2 regions of the Micromonospora sp. CA-111912 genome follow, and region 1 is predicted to be linked to the other one. Evidence: riboswitches for the same ligand, from Rfam matches in the RefSeq annotation. Region 1 holds a riboswitch; the other holds the start of a gene.

Region 1 (11,650 bases):
GGCGGGCACTGGATCATCGGCACCACCGACACCGACTGGCGGCTGGACCGGTCCCACCCGGCCGCCTCGGCCCGCGACATCGCGTACCTGCTGGACCAGGTCAACACGGTGCTGGACCGGCCGCTCACCACCGCCGACATCGAGGGCGTCTACGCCGGGCTGCGCCCGTTGCTGTCCGGCGAGGCCGACTCCACCTCCAAGCTGTCCCGGGAGCACGCCGTCATCGAGCCGATGCTCGGGCTGCTGCTGGTCGCCGGGGGCAAGTACACGACGTACCGGGTGATGGCCTCCGACGTGGTGGACCGCGCGGCCCGCCGGCTCGGCGGGGTTCGCCCGTCGCGCACCGCCGACCTGCCGCTGCTCGGCGCCGACGGGTACGCCGCGATGTGGCGGGACCGGGCCGACCTCGCCCGCCGGCACGGGGTGCCGGTCGGGGTGGTCGAGCACCTGCTGGAGCGGTACGGCACCCTGACCCTCGCCCTGCTCGCCCTGGTCGACGTCGATCCGCTGCTGGCGTCCCCGCTGGCCGGGGCACCGGAATACCTCGCGGCCGAGGTGACGTACGCGGCCCGCGCCGAGGGGGCGCTGCACCTGGAGGACGTGCTGACCCGGCGTACCCGGATCTCCTTCGAGACCACCCACCGCGGCCTGGAGTCCGCCGAGCACGCCGCGGAGCTGATGGGCGCGGTGCTGGGCTGGGACGCCGCGACCCGGGCGCGCGAGGTCGAGCACTACCGGGCACGGGTGGAGGCGGAGCGGCAATCCCAGCTGATGCCGGACGACGCGACCGCCGACGCGGCCCGGCTCGGCGCGCCGGACGTGCGGGGCTTCGCGGCGGACCGGGGCGCCGACGGCGATCCCGTCGAACTCCCGTCGTTCCCCCGCTGACCGACCCCCTGCCGCAGGCCGCGGTCAGAGCACCTTGCCGGGGTTGAACAGCCCCTCCGGGTCCAGCGCAGCCTTGATCGCCTGGTGCACCCGAACGCCCACCGGGCCGATCTCCCGGGCCAGCCAGTCCCGCTTGAGCAGCCCCACCCCGTGCTCGCCGGTGCAGGTGCCGCCCAGCTCCAGGCCGAGCCGCATGATCTCGTCGAAGGCTCGCCGGCCCCGGTCCAGGCTGGCCGGGTCGGCGCGGTCGACCACGATGTTCGGGTGCAGGTTGCCGTCGCCGGCGTGTCCCACCACGCCGATCGGCACGTCGCACTCCTCGGCGATCCGGGCCACCCCGTCGAGCAGCGCGGCGAGCGAGCCCCGGGGGACGGCCACATCGTCGATGATCAGCCCGCCGTTCCCGCCCGGGTACGCGTCGGCGGCGAACTTCTCCATCGCCGGGTGGGCCAGCCGGCGGGCCTGGAGCAGCGCCGCCGCCTCCGCCGCGTCGGTGGCCGCGTACACCTCGTCGGCCCCGGCCGCCTCGCACACCTCGGCGATCCGGGCCAGGTCCTCGGCGGCCCGCGACCCGGTGTCCACGGCGGCGAGCAGCAGCGCCTGCGCGTCGGTGCGCAGCCCCATCGGCTGGTACGCCTCGATCGCCGCCAGGTGGGTCCGGTCGAGCAGTTCCAGCAGGCTCGGGGTGAGCCCCTTCGCGGCGATCTCCGCCACCGCCACGCCGGCCTCCGCCGTGGAGTCGAACACGGCGACGAGGGTGAGCGACGCCTCCGGGGCGGGCCGCAGCGCGACGGTCACCTCGGTGACCACCCCGAGGGTGCCCTCCGAGCCGACGAAGAGGCTGGTCAGGTCGTACCCGGCGACGCCCTTGGCGGTGCGCCGGCCGGTGCGCAGCACCTCGCCGGAGGCGAGCACCACCTCGAGGCCGAGCACGTACTCGGTGGTCACGCCGTACTTGACGCAGCACATGCCGCCCGCGTTGGTGGAGACGTTGCCGCCGATGGTCGACGACTCCCACGAGCCGGGGTCCGGCGGGTAGTACAGCCCCTCCCGCCGTACCGCCCCGGCCAGCGTCGCGTTCACCACGCCGGGCTGGACCACCGCGATCCGGCTCACCGGGTCGATCTCCAGGATCCGGTCCATCGCCACGGTGCTCAGCACGATCGCGCCGTCCACCGCGTTCGCCGCGCCGGCCAGCCCGGTCCGCGCCCCCTGCGGCACCACCGGTACGCCGTACCGGGCCGCCGCCCGGACCACGCCGACGACCTCGTCGGTGCCGCGTGGGCGGACCACCACCAGCGGCGTCCCGGAGGCGCACAGGTCGGCCTCGTCCCGCTCGTGCATCCGGAGCAGGTCCGGATCGGTCAGGACGGCGTCGTCGCCGAGCACGGCGCGCAGGTCGGCGAGGAGGGGTGAGGCAACCATGCAGCAGAGGCTAACCCCCGGCTAGTTTGGCGACCATGCTCTATCTTGACCGGCCCGCCTGGCCGGCCCGTGGGCGGCTCTGGTCACATTTGATCAGCGACGTCTCGCCCGCCGAGTTGCACGCCTTCGCCGAGGTGCTCGGCGCGCCCCGCCGTGCGTTCGACCGCGACCACTACGACATCCCCGCCGAGCGGTACGCCATGGCGGTGCACCTCGGAGCCAGGGTGGTCCCCAGCCGCGAACTGGTCCGCCTCCTGCGCGCATCCGGCCTCCGCCGCCCCAAACACCTGTCCCACCCCACCCCCTGACCCACCCCACCCCCACCCCACGTCCCACCCCGTCCCACCGCCCACCCCGTCCCACCGCCCACCGCCCACCGCCCACCGCCCACCGCGATCTTGCACTTGCGGCCCCCGTTTTGGGCCTTAGATGGCATATATGAGGGCCGCAACTGCAAGATCGCGGGGGTACGGGCACGGGATCGCGGGGGTACGGGCACGGGTGCCGGACACGCGCACCGGGCTCAGATTGTCGCCCGGACGCCGCCCTCGGGACGCGGGCCGCAACTGCAAGATCGCGGGGGGCGCGGGCGGGTCGCGGGGGCGCGGGCGGGTCGCGGGGTGGGGAGAGGCGGGGTGGGGTGGGGGTGGGCTAGTGGAGGGTGGTTAGTTCGCGGTGGAGGTTGGCGCGGGCCGGGTGCTCCCAGCGGGCGGCCAGGGTGGGCAGCCGGTAGAGGGTGGGCAGGGCCAGCAGGCCGTCGAGCACCGAGGCCCGCCCGGCCCGGAACGCCGGCTCCGGCACGTGCGCGTACTCCCGGCGGACGGCGGCGGCGTACCGGTCGTACTCGTCGGGCGGGCCGGCCAGCACGGCCAGGTCGGCGTCGCAGAGCAGCGCGCCGTCGCGGTCCCCGGCCGCGACCGCGTGCCCGGCGGTGAGCAGCACCAGCCGGCGGACCTCCGCCACCGCCACGGTCGGCACCCCGACCCCGGTCAGCAGCGCGTCGGCGAGGTCGGCGCTGGCCCGCTCGTTGCCGTCCCCGCCGGTACGCGGGTCGTAGACCGCGTCGTGGCACCAGGCGGCGAGCCGGACCAGGTCGGGGTCGTCGGCCAGTTCGGCGTGCGCGTCGACGACATCGAGGACGGCGGTCAGGTGCCGGGCGGTGTGGTAGTGCCGGTGCGGTTCCCGCCAGCGGGCCAGCAGGCCCGCCCCGGCGTCGGTCAGTGCCGGTGAGTCCCCGGCCCCGGCGCCCAGGGCCGCCGCCCGCCACCGGCCGATCAGTTCCACCGTTCCCCGGCGGCCGTCCGAGTCCGTCATCTGGCCGAGTCTGCCGGAGCGGGCGAGGATTCACCGCACTCACGGTGGGTAGTCCCCGCCATGGCCGTGGCCCGGGATCGCCGATCGTCGCTGCTGCGGCGCGCCGGCCTGCACGACGGCGTGGCCGACATCGACTCGGCGCGGATCTCGGCGGCGATGGAGGAGCTTCGCCGTCGCGGCAGAGCCACCCTGCACGATCGGCTGCACCGGGTCCGGATGGCGGGGGGCCTGGCCGTGCAGGCCGGGCTGGCCGCCACGCTGGCCTGGATCATCTCCCACCACCTGCTGGGCAACCCGCAGCCGGTCTTCGCGCCGATCTCGGCGGTCGGCGCCCTGGCCGCGTCGGTCGGCCAGCGGCTGCGCCGGACCGTCGAGCTGATCGTCGGGGTGGCGGTCGGGGTGTTCCTCGGCGACCTGCTGATCTACCTGGTCGGCACCGGGGGCTGGCAGCTCGGGCTGGTGGTGACGGCGTCCATCGTGCTGACCCTCTTCTTCGGTGGGAGCGTGTCGGTCGTCATCCAGGCCGCCGCCTCCGCCGTGCTGATCGTCACGCTCAGCCCGTCCACCGAGGACCTGGAGATACCGCGCTTCATCGACGCCTTGATCGGCGGCGGGATCGCGCTGGTGGTGACGGCGGTCCTGTTGCCGCTGAACCCGCTGCGGGTGATCAACCGGGCCGCCCGGCCCGCGCTGGACCTGCTCGCCGACCAGCTCGACGCCACCGCCGGGGCGCTGCGCGGGCGGGATCGGGACAGCGCCCAGCGGGCCCTGGAACGGCTCCGCGAGAACAAGGAGGAGCTGGCCACCCTCATCGAGGCGATCGAGGGCGCGAAGGAGACCAGCATCCTCTCCCCGGCCCGTTGGCACCGGCGCAGCGAGCTGACCCACTACACCGAGGCGGCCGACCCCATCGACCGCGCGATGCGCAACACCGGGACCCTGATCCGGCGTTCCGTGACGATGATCGAGGACGGGGAGCCGGTGCCGGAGCCGATGCCGGACGCGGTGGCCCACCTCGCCGAGTCGGTCCGCCTGCTCCGTCACGAGTTCTCCGTCGGGGCGGAACCGGAGAAGGCCCGGGAACGGTCCCTGCGCGCGGTCAGTGAGGCCGGCCGGGCGTACGCGCAGGGGGTCGGGTTCTCCGGCAGCGTGGTGATCGCGCAGGTGCGCACCACCGCCAGCGACCTGCTGGTCACCTCCGGCATCGACCAGGAGGAGGCCAACCGGCTGATCCGGGTGGCCTTCGGCGAGCAGGAGAAACCGACCGTCGGCCCGGCCGAGAGCGTCCCCGCCCCGAAGCCGCCCACGGCCCCGCCGCTGGGCTGAGGCGCGCTCAGCCCAGCTCGGCGAGGGCGGTGAGCAGGCTCTCGACATGCACCGGCGTGCTGCCCAGGCCGATGCTGGCCCGCAGGGCGGTCGGGGGCAGGTTCCGGTGCCCACTGCGCGCGGCGGCCTCGGTGAGCAGCCGACGGGCCAGGGGATGGGCGCAGAACAACCCGTCGCGGACCCCGATGTCGTACCGAATGGCCAGCTCCGCCGCGACCTCGGCCGAGTCCCGGCCGGCCAGCACGAACGAGACGATGCCCACCCGGGGCGAGTCCGGGCCGAAGGTGCGCAGCTCCACCACGTGCGGCAGGGCGGCCAGCCCGTCCCGCAGCCGGGCCAGCAGCGTCTGCTCGCGGGCGTGCAGCGCGACCCGGTCCGCCCCGGCCAGCGCCGCGCACACCGAGGCGAGCGCGACCGCGCCGAGCAGGTTGGGGGTGCCGGCCTCGTGCCGGGCCGGGCCGGTGGCCCAGCGCACATCGTGGGTGGCGGCGCCGACGTGACTGGTGGCGCCCCCACCGGCCAGGTACGGCGGGGCCGCGTCCAGCCAGTCGCCCCGGCCGAGCAGCACCCCCGCGCCGAACGGCGCGTACAGCTTGTGCCCGGAGACGGCCAGATAGTCCACGTCCAGCGCGGCCACGTCGACCGGGGTGTGCGGGGCGAGTTGGGCGGCGTCCACCGCGATCCGGGCGCCGTGCCGGCGGGCCACCCGGGCCAGCTCGGCCACCGGCCAGCGCTCGCCGGTCACGTTGCTCGCCCCGGTCACCGCCACCAGCACCGGCGGGTGGGCGGTGGCGCCCCGGCGCAGCTCGGTCAGCGCCGCGTCCAACGCCCGGACCGCCTCGGCGGGGGCGGCCGGCACCGGCAGCCGCACCGAGCCGCGCGGCCAGGGCAGCAGGTTGGCGTGGTGCTCCCCGGCGAACGTCACCACCGTGGTCCCGGCGGGCAGGGTCCGGGCCAGCAGGTTCAGCGCGTCGGTGGTGTTGCGGGTGAACACCACGTGGTCGCCGGCGCGGGCGCCGAAGAAGTCGCCGATCGTCTGCCGGGCCCGCTCGTACTCCAGGGTGCAGCGCCGCGACAGCGCGCCGGCACCGCGGTGCACGCTGGCGTACCAGGGAAGCAGCTCGGCCACCGCGTCGGCCGCGGCCCGCGCGCACGGCGCGCTGGCGGCGTAGTCCAGGTTGATCTGGCCCGGCACGCCAAGCACGTCGAGCGGCCGCGACGACGCCGGCACGGTCCGCGCGGGCAGTGGCGTGAGCGAGGGTACGAGGGTGACGGTCATGGCACGACCTCCGGGTCCGGGGACCCCGGGTGACACCACCGGGACGGGGTCCGCGCTTGCCCAGCGCCGGACAGGGCTGGGCCCGGTCATCACCCGGGGCACCCCACCGCGAACTCGACGAGGGTTGCCGGCCAGCAAGCCGGGGCTTGACGCTGGCGCTCGTGACCTGACGACAGGGTAACGGTCGACCGATGCGGCCGGAACAGCCGGCGGGGGATGACTACGCTGATGTAATGGCCGACACCCCGCCCGGCGGCGCCGCGTCGCCGTGGACCCCGCACGATCTCCCTTCGCAGCCCGGTGGGGCCGCCCCCCGGATGCCGGTGCGCCGGCTGGGTTGGCGGCGGGTCCTGGTGGTGGTCCTGGTGGTGCTGCTGATCGCGGCGTGCGCGGTCTACATGCTCTTCAAGCTCGGCTTCAACCTGGGGCCGGAGGCGCTGCTGATCGGCGTGGTCGCCGCGATCCTCCCGGTGCCGGTGCTGGTCTCCTGCTTCCTGTGGCTGGACAGGTACGAGCCGGAGCCGTTGAAGTATCTGATCTTCTGCTTCGTCTGGGGCGCGTTCGTCTCCACGGCCGCCTCGCTGACCGTCAACGGGTTCTTCGCCGCCCGGTTCGCCGACTGGGGGCTGCCCGACGCGTTGACCGCGGTGCTGGTCGCCCCGTTCATCGAGGAGCTGACCAAGGCGCTCGGCCCGATCCTGCTGCTGATCTTCCGCCGCCGGGAATGGTCCGGCATCACCGACGGCCTGGTCTACTGCGGGCTGTCGGCGGTCGGCTTCGCCATGGTGGAGAACATCCTCTACCTGGGCGGTTACGGCTACGCCTCCGGCGTCAACGAGTACGGTCCGGCGACCGGGGCGCGGCAGGTCATCGCGATCTTCATCGTCCGGATCCTGCTGTTCGGCTTCGCCCACCCGCTGTTCACCTCGATGACCGGCGTGGGTCTCGGCATCGCCGCCCGGACCGCGGATCGTCGGGTGCGCTTCCTCGCCCCGGTCGCGGGCCTGCTGCTGGCGATGATGCTGCACGGCACCTGGAACCTGCTGCCGTCGCTGGCCCAGGCCACCGGGCAGACGACGGTCGCCCTGTACGGCTACCTCGGGGTGATGGTGCCGATCTTCTTCGGCATGGTCGGGTTGGCGGTCTGGCTGCGCGGCTGGGAGGGGCGGCTGACCGAGCGCACCCTGCCCGACTACGTGCGGGCCGGGTGGCTGACCCCGCCGGAGGTGGCGGCGCTGGGCAGCCTGGGCCGGCGGCACGCCGCCCGGACCTGGGCCCGGCGGGTGGCCGGCGACGCGGGGGTGAAGGCGATGCGCGGGTACCAGTTCTCCGCCACCCGGCTGGCGCTGCTGCGCGACGGGATGCACCGAGGGCTGGACCGCCGGCCGGCCGACCGGGAACGGACCGCGTGGGAGGAACGGGAGCTGCTGGACGCGATCACCGCGTACCGGTCCTTCTTCGTCGGCCGGGATCCGCAGGTGCCGGTCGGGAGCTGGGACGGCCACCGCTACCACCTGCGGTTCCCCGACGGGTCGCAGCGGCCGGTCGACGCCCCGGACGAACCCGTGGTGCCGATCCCGGTGGTGCTCGCCCCGCCGCCGCCCCCGGCCCACCCGGGGCCTTACGGCCCGCCCGGCTGGTACGGCGCCCGCCCGGCCGCCCCCTGGCCACCGGGCGCCGCCTGACGGGCGGGTCGGCCGGTCAGGCGGGTGCCGCCCGACGGGGCGGGTCGGCCGGTCAGGCGGGGCGGGTCGGCCGGTCAGGTCATCAGGCCGGTGAGGAAGTCACCGATGCCCACGGCCATCGCCGCCAGGCCCGCCCCGATCGCCTTGCACATCTGCGCCGCGCTGTCCGGCCGGAAAGCCACGAAGTAGATCAGGAACGCGACGCTTCCCCAGAGGAGAACCTTCTTCACGAATACCGGCACGATCCCTCCCCAGGGCGCTGGACGTGCCTGGCTTCCCGTAGCGGGCAGCCGCAAACGACGCGTCGCCGACCGGGGCGGACGACGGCGGAGGCCGGGACGGACCCCGGGGGAGGAAGCGGAAGGGCCTGCCGGAGGCGTTACAGGTACAGGCCGGTGGAGCCGTTCGACTCCGACTCGATCCGCTCGGCGGCGACGGCGTGCACGTCCCGCTCGCGCAGCAGGACGTACCCCCGGCCGTGCAGTTCGACCTCGGAGCGGTCGTCGGGGTCGAAGAGCACCCGGTCACCGGAGACGATCGAGCGGACGTGCGGCCCCACGCCCACGGCGGTCGCCCAGGCCAGCCGCTTACCCACGGCGGCGGTCGCCGGGATCACGATGCCGGCGGTGGAGCGGCGCTCACCCTCGCTGCCGTCCACCTTCACCAGCACGCGGTCGTGCAGTAGACGGATCGGCAGGCCGGAGTCGAGGTTCTGGTCGGCGGTCACGGACGGAACGGTACCGCGTCCGGCCGGGCCGCCCCGGGGGTGGTTGCGCGGACGCCGGCCGGGGCAATGTGTGGCGGAACCGCCCTAGGCTGGGGCGACGGAAGTATCCTGTCCCCCCTGTCCTTCGGGCAGGTTGATTCTGATGCGGGAGGTGCGCTTGAGCCGCTTCGAGCGGGTACGCGGACGGCTCCGCCGCGCGTACGAGTCGGGCCGGGAGTCGGTGCGGCGGGCCCGCGCCGACCCGACCACCGTCGCCGACGGGGGACCGGGCCGCGCCGTGGCGACGGGCGGCGTCGACTCCACCGGGGAGGCCGGGGTGGCGTCCCCCACCTCGCCGGGCCCGGCGGCCCCGCCGTCGGCGACGGTGGTCGGCGCCGAGCCGCCCGCCGCGATGCACAACTCCACCGCCAGCCGGGACGACGCCGACGTGCCGCACGCCCTGCGGATCGCCGCCGCCTGGTCGTGGCGGCTGATCGTCGTCGGTGTGGTGTTCTGGGCGCTGTTGAAGATCATCGCCACCATCAGCATCGTGATCATCCCGTTGGCCATCGCGCTGCTGCTCTCGGCGCTGCTCGCGCCGGCCGTCGGCTGGCTGCTGCGGGCGCGGCTGCCCCGCTCGCTGGCCACGGCGGTGGTGCTGGTCGGCGGCCTGGCTGGCGTCATCGGCACGCTGACGCTGGTGGTGAACGAGTTCATCAAGGGCGTGCCGGAGCTGAGCAAGAAGTCGTCCGAGGGCGTCCGGCAGATCCAGGACTGGCTCAAGACCGGTCCGCTGCACCTGTCCGACAGCCAGCTCACCCGGTACATCGACGAGGCGCAGGACTGGATCAACAACAACACCGAGAAGTTCACCAGTGGGGCCGTCTCCACCGCGGCGACCCTGGCCGAGGTGCTGACCGGCATCGTGCTGGTGCTCTTCGCCACCTTCTTCTTCCTGCGTGACGGCAGCCGGATCTGGCGCTTCATGGTCCGTCTGCTGCCGGTGGCCGCCCGGTGGAAGGTCGACGACGCCGGCCGGGCGTCCTGGGAGACCCTGGGCGCCTACGTCCGGGCCACCGTGCTGGTCGCGTTCATCGACGCCGTCGGCATCGGCGCCTTCCTGGTCGTCTTCGACATCCCGTTCGCGTTCCCGCTGGCCGCGCTGGTCTTCCTCGGGGCGTTCATCCCGATCGTCGGTGCGGCGCTCTCCGGCGTCGTCGCGGTGCTGGTCGCGCTGGTCGACAGCGGCCCGGTCACCGCGCTGATCATCCTGGGCGTGGTGATCGGCGTGCAGCAGGTCGAGGGGCACATCCTCCAGCCGCTGATCATGGGCCGGGCGGTGGCCATCCACCCGCTCGCGGTGATCATCGGCATCGCGGCGGGCGTGGTGCTCGCCGGAATCACCGGGGCGCTGGTCTCGGTGCCGCTGATCGCGGTGCTCAACACGGCGGTCCGTCGGCTCGCCGCGCGTACCGTGCCGGACACACCGCCGGACGCCGTGGTGGTCGCCTCGAGGGCACCCTGACCGTCCCGTGGAGCCACCGGGCCCGTCCCCGCCGCCGCGCGGGGGCGGGCCCGTCTCTTGCCGGACGCGTACGGTCAGGACCGGCCGAGGCGTTCCAGGGCGCCCCGGGCGACCTCGGGGCGGGTGGTGTACCAGAACGGGGGCAGCGAGCGGCGCAGGAACGGGCCGTAGCCGCGCGCCGTCTCCAGCCGCGAGTCGAGCACCGCGACCACGCCCCGGTCCCCGGTGGCCCGGATCAGCCGGCCCACCCCCTGGGCCAGCCGGACGGCGGCGATCGGCACGCTCACCGCGGCGAAGCCGGAGCCGCCGCCCGAGTCCACGGCTGCGGCGCGGGCCGCCGCGAGCGGCTCGTCCGGGCGGGGGAAGGGCAGCCGGTCGATCACCACGAGCTGGCAGGCGTCGCCCGGCACGTCCACGCCCTGCCACAGCGACATCACCCCGAACAGGCAGCTCGACCGCTCCTCGCGGAACCTCCGGACCAGCAGCGGCAGCGACTCCTCGCCCTGGAGCAGCACCGGCAGGTCGGTCCGCGCCCGCAGCAGCTCCGCCGCCTGCTGCGCGGCCCGCCGCGAGGAGAAGAGCCCGAGGGTACGCCCACCGAGCGCGCCGACCAGCGCCAGCAGCTCCTCGCCGGCCGCCTCGGGCAGCCCGGAGACGCTGGGGCGGGGCAGGTGCGCGGCGACGTACAGGATGCCCTGCCGGGCGTAGTCGAAGGGCGAGCCGACGTCGAGCGACCGCCAGCCCGGCCCCTCGGTGGCCGGGACGGTGCCGGTGGTGGGGCGGCTGCCCGGCGCGGCGGCGACCGGGGCGGCACCGGGCGGGGCGTCACCACGGGCCGTGGCGACGGCCAGCGCGGCGGCGGCCGGGGACGGCGGGGAGGGCGTCGGCGCGTCCAGGCCCAGCGCCCGGGCCACCGTGTCGAACCGGCCGCCCAGCGCCAGGGTCGCCGAGGTGGCGACGACGGTGCGCTCGTCGTAGAGGTGGGTGGCGAGGGTGCCGGCGACCGAGAGCGGGGCCACCACCAGCGCCCGGCGGCTGTTGTTGTCCGGCTTCTCCACCCAGGCCACGTCGTGCTCGGCCTCCTCCAGGAGCCGCTGGGCGGTGGTGGACAGCTCGTCCAGCACCGCCTTGGCCTGCTGCTTGCGTACCGGGTCCGGGTCGTCGGACTTGACGTCGCCGATCGCGTCCAGGGCGGCCCGGGTGGCCGCGTCGAGCAGCGTGCACGCCTCGCGCAGCGGCCCCGGCAGCCCGGCGGTGAGCCGGCCCGCCGGCACCTCGGCCAGCCCGGCGGCGAGGGTGCCACCGGCCTCGGTGAGCCGCTCGGCGACCTCGGGGCGCAGCAGCGGCCGGACCCGCCGGGCGGCCCGGTCGATCAGCTCCGGCACCAGCTCGGCCTGGGCGGCGGAGGAGACCCGGTCGGCCAGCTCGTGCGCCTCGTCCACGATGAGCAGCTTGTGCGGCGGCACGATGTGCCGCCCGGCGAGCATGTCGACGGCGAGCAG
Region 2 (11,650 bases), 3.0 Mb from region 1:
TCACCGTCTTCGCGGCGGCGTCGCTGACCGAGTCGTTCACCCGGCTGGGCGCCGAGTTCGAGGCCGCCCACCCGGGCACGACGGTCACCTTCAGCTTCGCCGGCAGCTCCGCCCTGGCCACCCAGGTCAACCAGGGCGCACCCGCCGACGTGTTCGCCGCCGCGTCCCCGGCCACCATGCGTACGGTCACCGACGCCGGCAACGCCGACGGCCCCCCGGTCACCTTCGCCCGTAACCAGCTCGTCATCGCCGTGCCGGAGGGCAACCCGCGGTCGGTGGCCGGGCTGGCCGACCTGACCCGGCCCGGGACGAAGGTCGCGCTGTGCGCACCGCAGGTGCCCTGCGGCGCGGCGGCCCGCACCGCTCTCGACGCCGCCGGCGTGCCGCTCACCCCGGTCACCCTCGAACAGGACGTCAGGGGCGCGCTGTCCAAGCTTCGCCTCGGCGAGGTCGACGCCGCGCTGGTCTACCGCACCGACGCCGCCGCCGCGTCCGAGGTGGACGCCGTGGAGTTCCCCGAGTCCGCCGAGGCCGTCAACGACTACCCGATCGTCGTGCTCCGGCAGGCCGGCAACCCGGCCGCGGCCCGGGAGTTCGTCGCGTACGTGCGGTCCGACCGGGGCCGCGCCGCGCTGACCGCCGCCGGGTTCCAGCCCCCACGGGCCTGACCCCGGTGGTACGAGCCCGCCCGGCCACACCGCGCCGCCGCGTCCCCGGGCGGCGGATGCCCGTCGCCCTGTTCGTCCCGGCCGGGCTCGGGCTGATCTTCCTCGTGCTGCCCCTCGCCGGGCTGCTCGCCCGCGCTCCGTGGGCCACCCTGCCGCAGCGGCTGGCCGCGCCGGGGGTGCTCACCGCGCTGCGGCTGTCCCTGCTCACCGCCACGGTCGCCACGCTGGTCTGCGTCGTCCTCGGCGTACCCCTGGCGTGGCTGCTGGCCCGGCTGGAGTTCCCCGGCCGGCGGCTGGTCCGGTCGCTGGTCACCGTGCCGCTGGTGCTGCCGCCGGTGGTCGGCGGCGTCGCCCTGCTGCTCGTCTTCGGGCGCCGGGGCCTGCTCGGCGGCTGGCTCGACGCCACCTTCGGGATCACCCTGCCGTTCACCACCGCCGGGGTCGTCCTCGCCGAGGCGTTCGTGGCCATGCCGTTCCTGGTCATCGCCGTCGAGGGCGCGCTGCGCGGCGCCGACCTCCGGTACGAGGAGGCCGCCGCCACCCTCGGTGCCGGCCGGTGGACCACCTTCACGCACGTCACCCTGCCGCTGGTCGCCCCCGGAGTGGCCGCCGGGGCGGTGTTGTGCTGGGCCCGCGCCCTCGGCGAGTTCGGCGCCACCATCACCTTCGCCGGCAACTTCCCGGGCCGCACCCAGACCATGCCCCTGGCCGTGTACCTGGCCCTGGAGACCGACCTGGAGGCCGCGATCGTGCTCAGCCTCGTCCTGCTCACCGTCTCCGTGGCCATCCTCGCCGGGCTGCGCGACAAGTGGACGGCCGGCCCGTGACCGTCGCCGCGCCGCCTGGCGACCCCGTCCCGCCGCCGCTGCTGGACGCCCACCTCATTGTCGAGCGGGGCGGCTTCCACCTCGACGTCGCCCTGCGGGTGCGCGCCGGGGAGGTGGTGGCGCTGCTCGGCCCCAACGGTGCCGGCAAGACCACCGCGCTGCGCGTCCTGGCCGGCCTGCACCCGCTGACCGCCGGCCACCTCACCCTCGGCGGGGCCGACCTCGACCGCCCCGACCGCCGGGCGTGGACCCCGCCGGAGCGCCGCCCGGTCGGCGTCGTCTTCCAGGACTACCTGCTCTTCCCGCACCTGAGCGCCCGGGACAACGTCGCCTTCGGCCCGCGCCGGCGCGGCGCCGACCGGCGGGCCGCCCGGGCCGTCGCCGACGCCTGGCTGGCCCGGGTCGGCCTCGCCGAGCACGCCCGGCGCCGGCCCCGGCAGCTCTCCGGCGGGCAGGCGCAGCGGGTCGCGCTGGCCCGGGCCCTCGCCGTCGATCCCACCCTGCTGCTACTCGACGAGCCGCTCGCCGCCCTCGACGCCCGCACCCGCCTGGACACCCGCGCCGAGCTGCACCGCCACCTCGCCGCCCACCCGGGCGCGACCGTGCTGGTCACCCATGATCCCCTCGACGCGTTGGTGCTCGCCGACCGGCTGGTCATCGTGGAGGGCGGGCGGGTCGTCCAGGCCGGCGACGCGGCCACCGTCACCGCCCGGCCCCGCACCGACTACGTCGCCCGCCTGGTCGGGCTCAACCTGCACCGGGGCCACGCCGACGGCCACCGGGTCCGGGTCGGCGGGCTGACCCTCACGGCCGCCGACAGCGTGGCCGGCGAGGCGTTCGTGGCGTTCCCGCCGGCCGCCGTCGCTCTGCACCCCGTCCGGCCCGAGGGCAGCCCCCGCAACACCTGGTCGGCCACCGTCGCCGGGGTGCAGCGGCACGGCGACAACCTGCGCGTCCAGCTCGACGGGCCGCTGTCCGTCGCCGCCGACGTCACTCCGGCCGCCGCCGCGCAGCTGCGGCTGGTCCCGGGCCGGGCGGTGTGGGCGGCGGTCAAGGCCGCCGAGACCCGCGCGTACCCGGTGGGGCACTGACCGCACGGCACGGCGACCCGCCGGCACCCGGGGTCGCCGGGTGCCGACGGGTCGCCGTGATCGGATCCGGGGTCAGCTCGCGGTGCAGGACGGGGTGCCGGACGGCGGGGTGCCGGAGCCCTGGAAGCCGAACTCGGTCGACTGTCCGGGGGTGAGCCGTCCGTTGTAGGCCACGTTGGTGAACCGGACCGTCCCGGTGGTGCCGCTGCCCTGCGCGTTCCACGCGTTGGTGACCGCCGTGCCCGCCGGCAGCGTGACGGTGGCCGCCCAGCCGTTGGTGCCGGACGAGCCGGCCGTAACCCGTACCGTCGCCACGAAGCCCCCGGTCCAGGTCTGCAGGGAGAACGAAGCGGTGCAGCCCGCGCCGGGCGGCGGGGTGGTCGGGGCAGGAGTGGTCGGCGGGGGCGTGGTGGGTGGGGGCGTGGTCGGAATGGGCGTGCCGCTGTTCAGCGCGTCCAGGGTGGCGGTGTACGCGGCCTTCTTGTTGCCGTTGCCGTCGAACAGCAGCGGGGTGCCGCTGGCCCGCCAGGAGTCGGTGTCCCGGATGCCCCACACCGAGATGCCGGTGCAGCGGGACACCGCGAGGCAGGCCCTGGTGACGTTGGCGTACGAGGTGGCCTGCGCGGTGCCGGAGCCCTCGATGTCCAGCTCGGTGATCTGGACGTCGAGCCCGAGGTTGGCGAACCGTTGCAGGTTGGCCTGGTAGTCGCCGGGCACCGGGGACGCGCTGTTGAAGTGGGACTGGAACCCGACGCAGTCGATCGGCACGCCCCGGGCCTTGAAGTCGGAGACCATCGCGTACACCGCGTTGGACTTCGCGTTCTGCCCGTCGGTGTTGTAGTCGTTATAGCAGAGCTTCGCGCCCGGGTCGGCGGTGCGGGCGGTGCGGAACGCCACCTCGATCCAGTCGTTGCCGGTGCGCTGGAGGTTCGAGTCGCGCCGGGCGCCGTTGCCGCCGTCGGCGAACGCCTCGTTGACCACGTCCCAGGAGTGGATCTTGCCACGGTAGTGGGTGGCGACCTGGGTGACGTGGTTGACCATCGCCGAGCGCAGCGCGCTGCCGCTGAGGTTCTGCGCCCAGCCGGGCTGCTGGGAGTGCCAGGCCAGCGCGTGGCCCCGGACCCGCATGCCGTTGGCCTGGGCGTGGCTGACGATGCGGTCGGCGCTGGTGTAGTTGAACTGGCCCTGGGACGGCTCGGTCGCGTCCCACTTCATCTCGTTCTCGGGGGTGACCATGTTGAACTCGCGGTTCAGGATCCCGACGTACGTGGAATCCGACAGCTTGTTCGCCGCCACCGCGGTGCCGAAGTAGCGGCCCTTCTCGGCCGCCGCGGTGGCGAGGGTGGTGCCGGCGCTGGCCGCGGTGGCCAGTGCCAGCACCATTCCGGCGGCCACCGTGCCGACGGTGGCGGAGACCAGCGCCGCGCGTCGGCCCGGTCGAACCCTGGCGCTTCCGCGGTCGCGTGCTGCTGAGCTGCTCATGCCTGACTGCCCTCCGGGGGATCGAAGTCGTCGCGCGGCCGACGACATCAGCGACTTTCGATACATGCTATCGAGAAGTTTCGGAAAGCTCTAGCCCGACATCCGCCGGTCATACCCGGCCAGCGGGGCCGAAAGTTTCGGAACCCTACCGGCGGGGCGGCCCGGTCAGAGCACCTGGGACAGGAAGCGGCGCAGCCGGGGATGCTCGGGACGCTCGAAGACCGCCGCCGGCTCGCCGGCCTCCAGCACCACCCCGCCGTCCATGAACGCCACGGTGTCGGCGACCTCGCGGGCGAAGCCCATCTCGTGGGTCACCACCACCATGGTCATGCCGCCCGCAGACAGCTCCGCCATGATGCCCAGCACCCCCTTGACCAGCTCCGGGTCCAGGGCCGAGGTCGCCTCGTCGAAGAGCATCACCTGCGGCTGCAACGCCAGCGCCCGGGCGATCGCCACCCGCTGTTGCTGCCCCCCGGACAGCTGCGCCGGCCGGGCGTCGGCCCGGCCAGCCAGCCCGACCCGCTCCAGCTGGGCGCGGGCCGCCTGCGTGGCCTCGTCCTCGCCGAGCCGCTTGAGCCGGCGCAGCGCCAGGGTGATGTTGCGCAGCACCGTCATGTGCGGGAAGAGGTTGAACTGCTGGAACACCATCCCGACCCGCTGGCGCAGCGCGTCCGGGTCGTCGCCCAGCACGCTGCGCCCGTCCAGCAGCACGTCCCCCTGGTCCGGCTCGATGAGCCGGTTGATCGTGCGCAGCAGGGTGGACTTTCCCGACCCGGACGGCCCGATGACGCAGGCCGTGCCACCCCGGCCGACGTCCAGGCTCGCGCCCCGCAGCACCCGGTTGGCGCCGAAGGCGAGGTGCACGTCCCGCACGTTCAGGCTCACCGGGGTCGTCGTGCCGGTCGAGGTGCTCATCGCTCGTCCTTTCCCGTGATCGTGCGGGCGGCGGCGTCGCCGGGCAGCGCGTTCCGCCCGGCGAGCGCCAGCGCGTCGTCGTCCTCGGCCGCCGTGGCCGGCCGGCCCTGCCGCAGCCGCCGGTCGATCCAGTTCACCGCGTGGGTCAGCGGCACGGTCAGCGTCAGGTAGAACAGGCCCGCCAGCAGCAGCGCCGACTCGTTGCCGGTGGTCGCCGCGTGGTCCTGCCCGATCCGGAACAGCTCCCGCTGGCTGGCCACCAGGCCGAGGAAGTAGACCAGGCTGGAGTCCTTGATCAGGGCGATGAGCTGGTTCACCCAGGCCGGCAGCACCCGGCGGACCCCCTGCGGGATGATCACCAGCCGCATCGCCTCGCCCCAGGAGAACCCCAGCGCCCGGGCCCCCTCCAGCTGGGCGGCCTCCACGCTCTGGATGCCGGCCCGGAAGATCTCCCCGATGTACGCCGCCGCGATCAGCGACAGCGCCAGGATGCCCAGCGGGTAAGGGTTCGGCCCCCACACCTGCATCCCCAGCGGCGCCAGGCCGACGCCGATGAGCAGGATCGTCGCCGCCGCCGGCAGGCCGCGGAAGACGTCCGTGTACACCCGCGCCGGCCAGCGCAACCATCGGGTACGCGAGATGCCCGCGACCGCCAGCAGCATGCCCAGCAGCGAGCCGAGCAGGGCGGCCGAGATCGCCAGGATCAGCGTGTTGGGCAGCCCGACGGTCAGCATCTCGGGCAGCGCCGCACGCATGGAGTCCCAGTCGAAGAAGGTCTCCCACAGGGTGCTCAGTGGATCCATCAGTCGTCTTCCCGTCCGCCCCGCTCGCTGGTCATCCGTACCGTCGGCTCGTCGTCGCCCGTGCCGTCACGCCCGCGTACTCAGGACGACGCCGACGCCGACGGCGCGGCCGACCCGGACGGGGCCGCCGACGCGCCCGGCACCGGCGCCGAGCCGCTGCCCGGCCTGAAGTCCGCCGGGACCGGCCGGCCCGGGTAGTACTGCTCCTGCAACCGGCTCCACGTGCCGTCGGCGATGACCTCGTCGAGGCCCTTGTCCAGCGCCGCGCGGAGCGCGTCGTTGCCCTTGGCCACGGCGTACGCGGTCGGGGTGGGGCTGAGCTGCTTCGCGGCCACCGTGATCTTCCCGCCGCTGTCGGTGGCGGACTTCTCGCCGATCTCGGCCGGGGCGATCCAGGCGTCGGCGGTGCCGGCCCTGAGCTGGTTGAGCGCTCCGTTGTAGTCCGGCACCCGCACCGGGTCCAGCTTCTGGCCGGTGGCGTAGTCGTCCTGCACGGTGCCCTGCACGACCACCACCCGCTTGCCGGCGAGCTGGTCGAAGCCGGTGATCGGGGATCCGGCCGGGACGTCCAGTCCGAAGTAGCCGAAGTCGTAGCCGTTGCCGAAGTCGACGGTCTTCTTCCGCGCCTCGGTGATGGTGATCGAGGAGCTGCCCACGTCGAACTTGCGGTTGTTGACCTGCGACAGCAGCGCGGAGAAGTCGGTGCCGACGAACTCCACCCGCAGGCCGATCTTCTCCGCGACCGCGGTGAGCAGGTCGTTGTCGAAGCCGGTGAACTTTCCGTCCTTCAGGTACACGTTCGGCGGCGCGTCGGTGAGGGTGCCGGCCCGCAGCACACCGGGCTGGACCAGGCCGTACGGGTTGTCGGCGGCGGCCGAGGTGTCGTCGCCGCAGGCGGTGAGGGTGGCGGCGCCGACGACGGCCGCGACGCCCAGCGCGGCGAACCTGGTCAGGGCGGGGAGGAATCGCACAGGTGTCTCCTGGGATGAGGGCGGCGCGCGGACGGCACGCCGCCGGACGCGGCACGCCGATGGGCGGCCGCGGAAGGGTGCTACTACGGAATGGGGGAGGCGCTCAGCGCGCCGCGTGACGGCGACAGCCGTCGCTGCACACCCGCATCAGGTCCACGTGCCGGCGCCTGATCAGCGCGGGCTGTCGGGTAGGTGACGCGGTCGACGCCGAGCGTGCGGCAGCCGGGGCGCAAGGACGAGCAGACATGGTTCTCCAAGGTCGGTGTTGACCTGGGGACCAGGCCACGCTTGCACCGGTGACACTCCGGTGCCTGGTCTTCACCCGGGGCACCCCACCGCGGAGGAGGGTTGCCGGCCAGCGAGCCGGGGCTTGACGCTGGCGCTCATGACCTGGTGGAGAGCCTAGCAACGGCACCGGGCCGGGCGTCCAGTCGTTATGACGACGCTCACCCCGGGTGGGGCTCCGGCCGACACAACGCCCTCGCCGGGCGACCGCCGCCGAGGTTCAGCCCCGGTACGGGGCCAGGCCGGCGTCGAGCAGCGTGAAGGCGTGGTCGGCGGCGGCGACCGCCTCCGGGTGTGCCCGCGCGGCGGTGCACCCCTCGGTGAGACGACGCCAGTTGTCCCGCGCCAGCACCCGCTGCGCCGCGACGATCTGTGCCGCCGCGAGCCGGCCGGTCAGCCCGTCGGGCCGAGCCCTGGGCTCCGGCCGCCCCCCTTCGTCGGGGCGCGTGTTGGCGGCGTCGTCGAGGGCGTCGGCCAGCGCCGCCTCCTCGGCGGCGGCGTGCCCGGCCACCCGGGCGGCGAGGCCCGGGGTCGAGAAGACCATCCCGTGGTACGCCAGCACCCGGGGGTCGTCGTTGAGCCCGGTGACCGGGTCGTGGCGGTCCAGCCCGTCGAGAAAGTGCCGGCGCAGCGCGGCGAGCGGCGCCTCGCCCGGGCGTCGGCCGCGCACCACCCGGGCCGACTCGCCCCGGTGGTCGGCGATCCGGTGCAGGACCAGATCCTCCTTCGTGGCGAAGTACTTGAACAGCGTCGGCTTGGAGACCTCCGCGGCCGCGGCCACCTCGGCGACCGACACCTGGTCGAAGCCTCGTTCGACGAACAGCGAGATCGCCGCTGCCGAGATCGCGTCGTGGGTGCGCTGCCGCTTGCGTTCGCGCAGCCCCTGCTCTCCGGTCACGCCACCCAGGCTACCAGCGGCCGATACCAGGTCAATTTCATGACTAAGGTTAGAATATTTACCTGGTAAATGTTTCTCATCGGAGGTTGCCATGGACGACCGGGTCGACCGGGAACTCGCGCGGGAGCAGGCGCACCTGGCCGCGACCCGCGCCGCGCTCGCCCGGATGCGCGACACCGCCCGCCACCGGGTGGCCACCGGCGCGGACGTGGCCGGCGACCGGTGGACCGCCGAGACCCTCGGCCGGATGCTGCGGACCCACGCCAAGGAACTCGCCGAGGAGCCGGACGCGCCGCCCTACTTCGGCCGCCTCCGGTTCGGCGCCGCCGCCGAGGCGGGCGAGCACGTCGGTCAGCGCTACCACCTCGGCCGCCGCCACATCACCGACGAGGCCGGCCACCCGCTCGTCATCGACTGGCGGGCGCCGGTGTCGCGTACCTTCTACCGGGCCACCGCCCGGGACCATCTCGGCGTCGCGGTCCGCCGCCGGTACGGGTGGAGCTCCACGCCGCCGACCCCGGCCCGGCTGACCGGGTTCGAGGACGAGCGCCTCGACCGGGGGGAGGAGCTCGGCGGCGGCAGCCGGCTCGTGGCTGCGGAGATCGAGCGTCCCCGGGTCGGCCCGATGCGCGACATCGTCGCCACCATCCAGCCCGAACAGGACGAGCTGGTTCGCGCCGACCTCGACACGTCCGTCTGCGTCCAGGGCGCGCCCGGCACCGGCAAGACCGCCGTGGGGCTGCACCGCGCCGCCTGGCTGCTCTACACCCACCGGCGGCAGCTCGGCCGCACCGGGGTGCTGGTGATCGGTCCGAACCCGGCCTTCCTGCGGTACGTCTCGGCCGTGCTGCCCACGCTCGGCGAGGTCGACGTCGACCAGCGGACCCTGGAGGACCTGCTGGCCCGGCACCCGATCGCCGCCGTCGACGACGATGCCGCGGCCGTCGTCAAGCACGACGCCCGGATGGCCGTCGTGCTCGACCGGGCGCTGTACGGCCGCGTCCGCGTACCCGCCGAGGCGCTCACCGTGCCCGACGGCTCCTACCGCTGGCGGCTGCCCGCCGGGGCCGTCGCCGCGCTGGTCGCCGGGATCCGGCGCGAGTCCCCGCCCTACGGAATCGGCCGCGAGCGGCTGCGATCCCGGGTCGTGGACCTGCTGCAACGTCAGGCCGAGCGGCGTGTGGAGCTGTCCGGCGCAGCCTGGGGGCGGCGGGTGGGCCGCTGCGCCCCGGTCCGTGACCTCCTCGACCGGGTCTGGCCCGCCGTGCGCCCCGGCGAACTGCTCGCGAAGCTGCTCGGTGACCCGGACGCGCTCGCCGGGTCAGCCGACGGGATTCTCACCGCCGACGAGCAGGAGGCCGTCCGTTGGGCCCGCCCGCGCGGCGCCCGGACCGCCCGCTGGTCCGCGGCCGACCTAGTCCTGCTCGACGAGGTCGCCGGGCTGATCGAGCATCCCCCCGGATACGGCCACGTCATCGTCGACGAGGCGCAGGATCTCTCGCCGATGCAGTGCCGCGCCCTCGCCCGCCGCAGCGTCCACGGCTCCCTCACCGTGCTCGGCGACCTGGCCCAGGGCACGACGCCGTGGGCGGCGCGGAGCTGGCCGGACCAGCTGACCCACCTGGGCCGGCCCACGGCCCGGGTCGTGCCGCTGACCGCGGGATTCCGGGTGCCCGGCGCGGTGCTGGCGCCGGCCAACCGGCTGCTCGGGACGCTCGGCGTGGACGTGCCGCCGACCCGGTCCGTCCGCGCCGACGGCCACCTGCGCGTACGGCACGCCGACGACCTGGACGCCGGCGTCCTCGACGCGGTCCGGGACGCGCTCGGGTACGCGGGCTCGGTCGCGGTCATCGGCGTCGACGCGGCCGTCACGCGGCTCGCCGGCCCGCTGCGCGCCGCCGGCGTCCCGGCCGCCGGGGTGGACGAGGCGGATCCGTCGGCCCGGGTCACCCTGCTGCCCGTGACCCTGGCCAAGGGCCTGGAGTACGACCACGTGGTGCTGGTCGAGCCGGCGGACATCGTGGCCGCCGAGGCGCGCGGCCCGCACCGGCTCTACGTGGCCCTGACCAGGGCGGTGTCCCGACTGGACATCGTCCACCACCGGCCCCTGCCGGCGGCGCTGCGCGGCTGACGGCCGGCGTGCCGGGCGGGTGTGGTGGGGCGGGACCACGCGGACCCGCCCCACCGCGGCGTGGGCCGGTCAGCCCGCCTGGAACGACTGGCGGACCACGCCGCCGACGAGCGCGCACCAGGTGCTCGTGCTGACCTTGCCGTTGGGGTGCAGGCCGTGCAGCCGCTGGAGGTCCTGGACGGCCTTCTTGGTGGCGTGGTCGAACTCGCCGGTCACCGTGACGTCTGCGTAGCCCTTGGAGTTCAGGATGAACTGCACGGCGCTGACCGGGGCGCCGGTGGCGTTCTTGTCCAGCTCGGGTGCGAGGGTCTCCCAGGTCGGCCCCGTGAGGGTGGCGTCGATGTCGACCGGGATGCCGTTGCGGGCCTGCCAGTCCTGCACGGCGGCGACGGTCGCGGCATCGAACGTGCTGTTCACCGGCACGACGTAGCCGCGATGGGTGAGCAGGTACTGCGCCACCCGCACGGTCGGGGAGTTGACGAACCGCCACAGGTCCGGCCAGCGGCGGGCCGGCACGTCGGCGATGTCGGTGCCCAGCTCGCGGAAGACCCGTCGGCGCAGTTCCGGGAACTGCCGGTAGAACGCGGCTCCCGGGCACGCGGTGGTGCGGAAGTCCCAGTGCCCGAAGATGTCGTGGGCGTGCAGGCCGTACCGGCGGCCGACCGTGGCGCAGAGCTGGACCAGCGAGTCCAGCAGCTCCTGCGGCGGCGTCTCGGTGACGTACGTGCCCTCGTTCTCGATGCCGATGGCCCGGCCGTTCTCCCCGGGACAGTGCGCCGAGATCACCTGCCGGTCGCCGGCGGCCAGCCGCTCGAGGCTGCCGCGCCGGCCCTCCAGCACGTGCCCGCCCCGGCTGACGGTGAAGTGCTGGCCGGTGTCGGACCAGCCGTTGCCGTCCATGTGCAGGTTCTGGCAGTCCCGGGCCAGCTTCACGGCCTGGTCCCGCGAGTAGTCGGTGACGTTCGGGAACGCCATGTGGTGCACGATGATCTTGTTGGTGGCGATGGCGCTGAGCGGCAGGGAACCGGCCGGCGGTCGGGCGCCCCACTCGTCGCAGCTGATGATCCAGTCGACGTCCGATCCGGACGCGGCCTGCGCGGCGGCGGGGAACGCGAGTTCCGTGCCGACGACGGCGACGGCCGCCGCGCCGAGCCCGGCCCGCAACAGGGTGCGGCGGTCCAGCTCGGGGTGGTCGAAGTGCATGGCATCTCCTCTGTGGCTGACGACGGCCGGGGGTGAAAAGGAGCTTCACGGGCAACGCGTGAGGTGGAGGATATTTCCAACCGACGCGCAACACCAGAGGTGACCGGCGGGGAGGCGCCGCCCTCCCCGTTCACCTAGCATCCTAGGATGCCTTAGGGGGAGTGCCACCGTCCACAGTCAAGCCGACGGGCAACGGGCGAGACGCCGACATCCGGTGCAGAGGATGCAACCGTTGCGCCGATGGCGGACTGGACAGCGCCCGCCACAATGAGCGGCGTCCCTGTGTGCCGGGCGTCAATCCGGAAGAGCCGTGGAGACCGTCCAATGAGTGGGAACAGCTGGCGGGTGTCCGGCTACACCGAGGTGCGCGAGCTGG

Evidence for each region. A riboswitch is a leader RNA that binds a small molecule or an ion and turns the genes downstream of it on or off. The one in region 1 is predicted to bind S-adenosylmethionine.
Region 2: it holds a riboswitch for S-adenosylmethionine, as region 1 does, so the genes downstream of both, ACQPZO_RS15160 (ABC transporter substrate-binding protein) here and ACQPZO_RS28250 (aminotransferase class V-fold PLP-dependent enzyme) in region 1, are expected to answer to the same signal.

Annotation. Positions count from the first base shown of each region.
Region 1 is NZ_CP192007.1:6,633,438-6,645,087, reverse strand. It holds gene ACQPZO_RS28275 (glycerol-3-phosphate dehydrogenase/oxidase) at 1-888, shown strand, start outside; gene ACQPZO_RS28270 (FAD-binding oxidoreductase) at 913-2,313, opposite strand; gene ACQPZO_RS28265 (DUF4031 domain-containing protein) at 2,349-2,621, shown strand; gene ACQPZO_RS28260 (HD domain-containing protein) at 2,965-3,627, opposite strand; gene ACQPZO_RS28255 (FUSC family protein) at 3,694-4,953, shown strand; gene ACQPZO_RS28250 (aminotransferase class V-fold PLP-dependent enzyme) at 4,961-6,232, opposite strand; SAM riboswitch class IV at 6,280-6,399, opposite strand; gene ACQPZO_RS28245 (PrsW family intramembrane metalloprotease) at 6,424-7,917, shown strand; gene ACQPZO_RS28240 (hypothetical protein) at 7,992-8,159, opposite strand; gene ACQPZO_RS28235 (GroES family chaperonin) at 8,297-8,644, opposite strand; gene ACQPZO_RS28230 (AI-2E family transporter) at 8,787-10,148, shown strand; partial or broken gene ACQPZO_RS28225 (ATP-dependent DNA helicase) at 10,223-11,650, opposite strand, start outside.
Region 2 is NZ_CP192007.1:3,657,046-3,668,695, reverse strand. It holds gene modA (molybdate ABC transporter substrate-binding protein) at 1-668, shown strand, start outside; gene ACQPZO_RS15185 (ABC transporter permease) at 665-1,495, shown strand; gene ACQPZO_RS15180 (ABC transporter ATP-binding protein) at 1,492-2,586, shown strand; gene ACQPZO_RS15175 (endo-1,4-beta-xylanase) at 2,659-4,068, opposite strand; gene ACQPZO_RS15170 (amino acid ABC transporter ATP-binding protein) at 4,234-4,983, opposite strand; gene ACQPZO_RS15165 (amino acid ABC transporter permease) at 4,980-5,786, opposite strand; gene ACQPZO_RS15160 (ABC transporter substrate-binding protein) at 5,867-6,757, opposite strand; SAM riboswitch class IV at 7,037-7,148, opposite strand; gene ACQPZO_RS15155 (TetR/AcrR family transcriptional regulator) at 7,263-7,940, opposite strand; gene ACQPZO_RS15150 (HelD family protein) at 8,032-10,071, shown strand; gene ACQPZO_RS15145 (peptidoglycan recognition protein family protein) at 10,141-11,274, opposite strand; gene ACQPZO_RS15140 (serine/threonine-protein kinase) at 11,599-11,650, shown strand, end outside.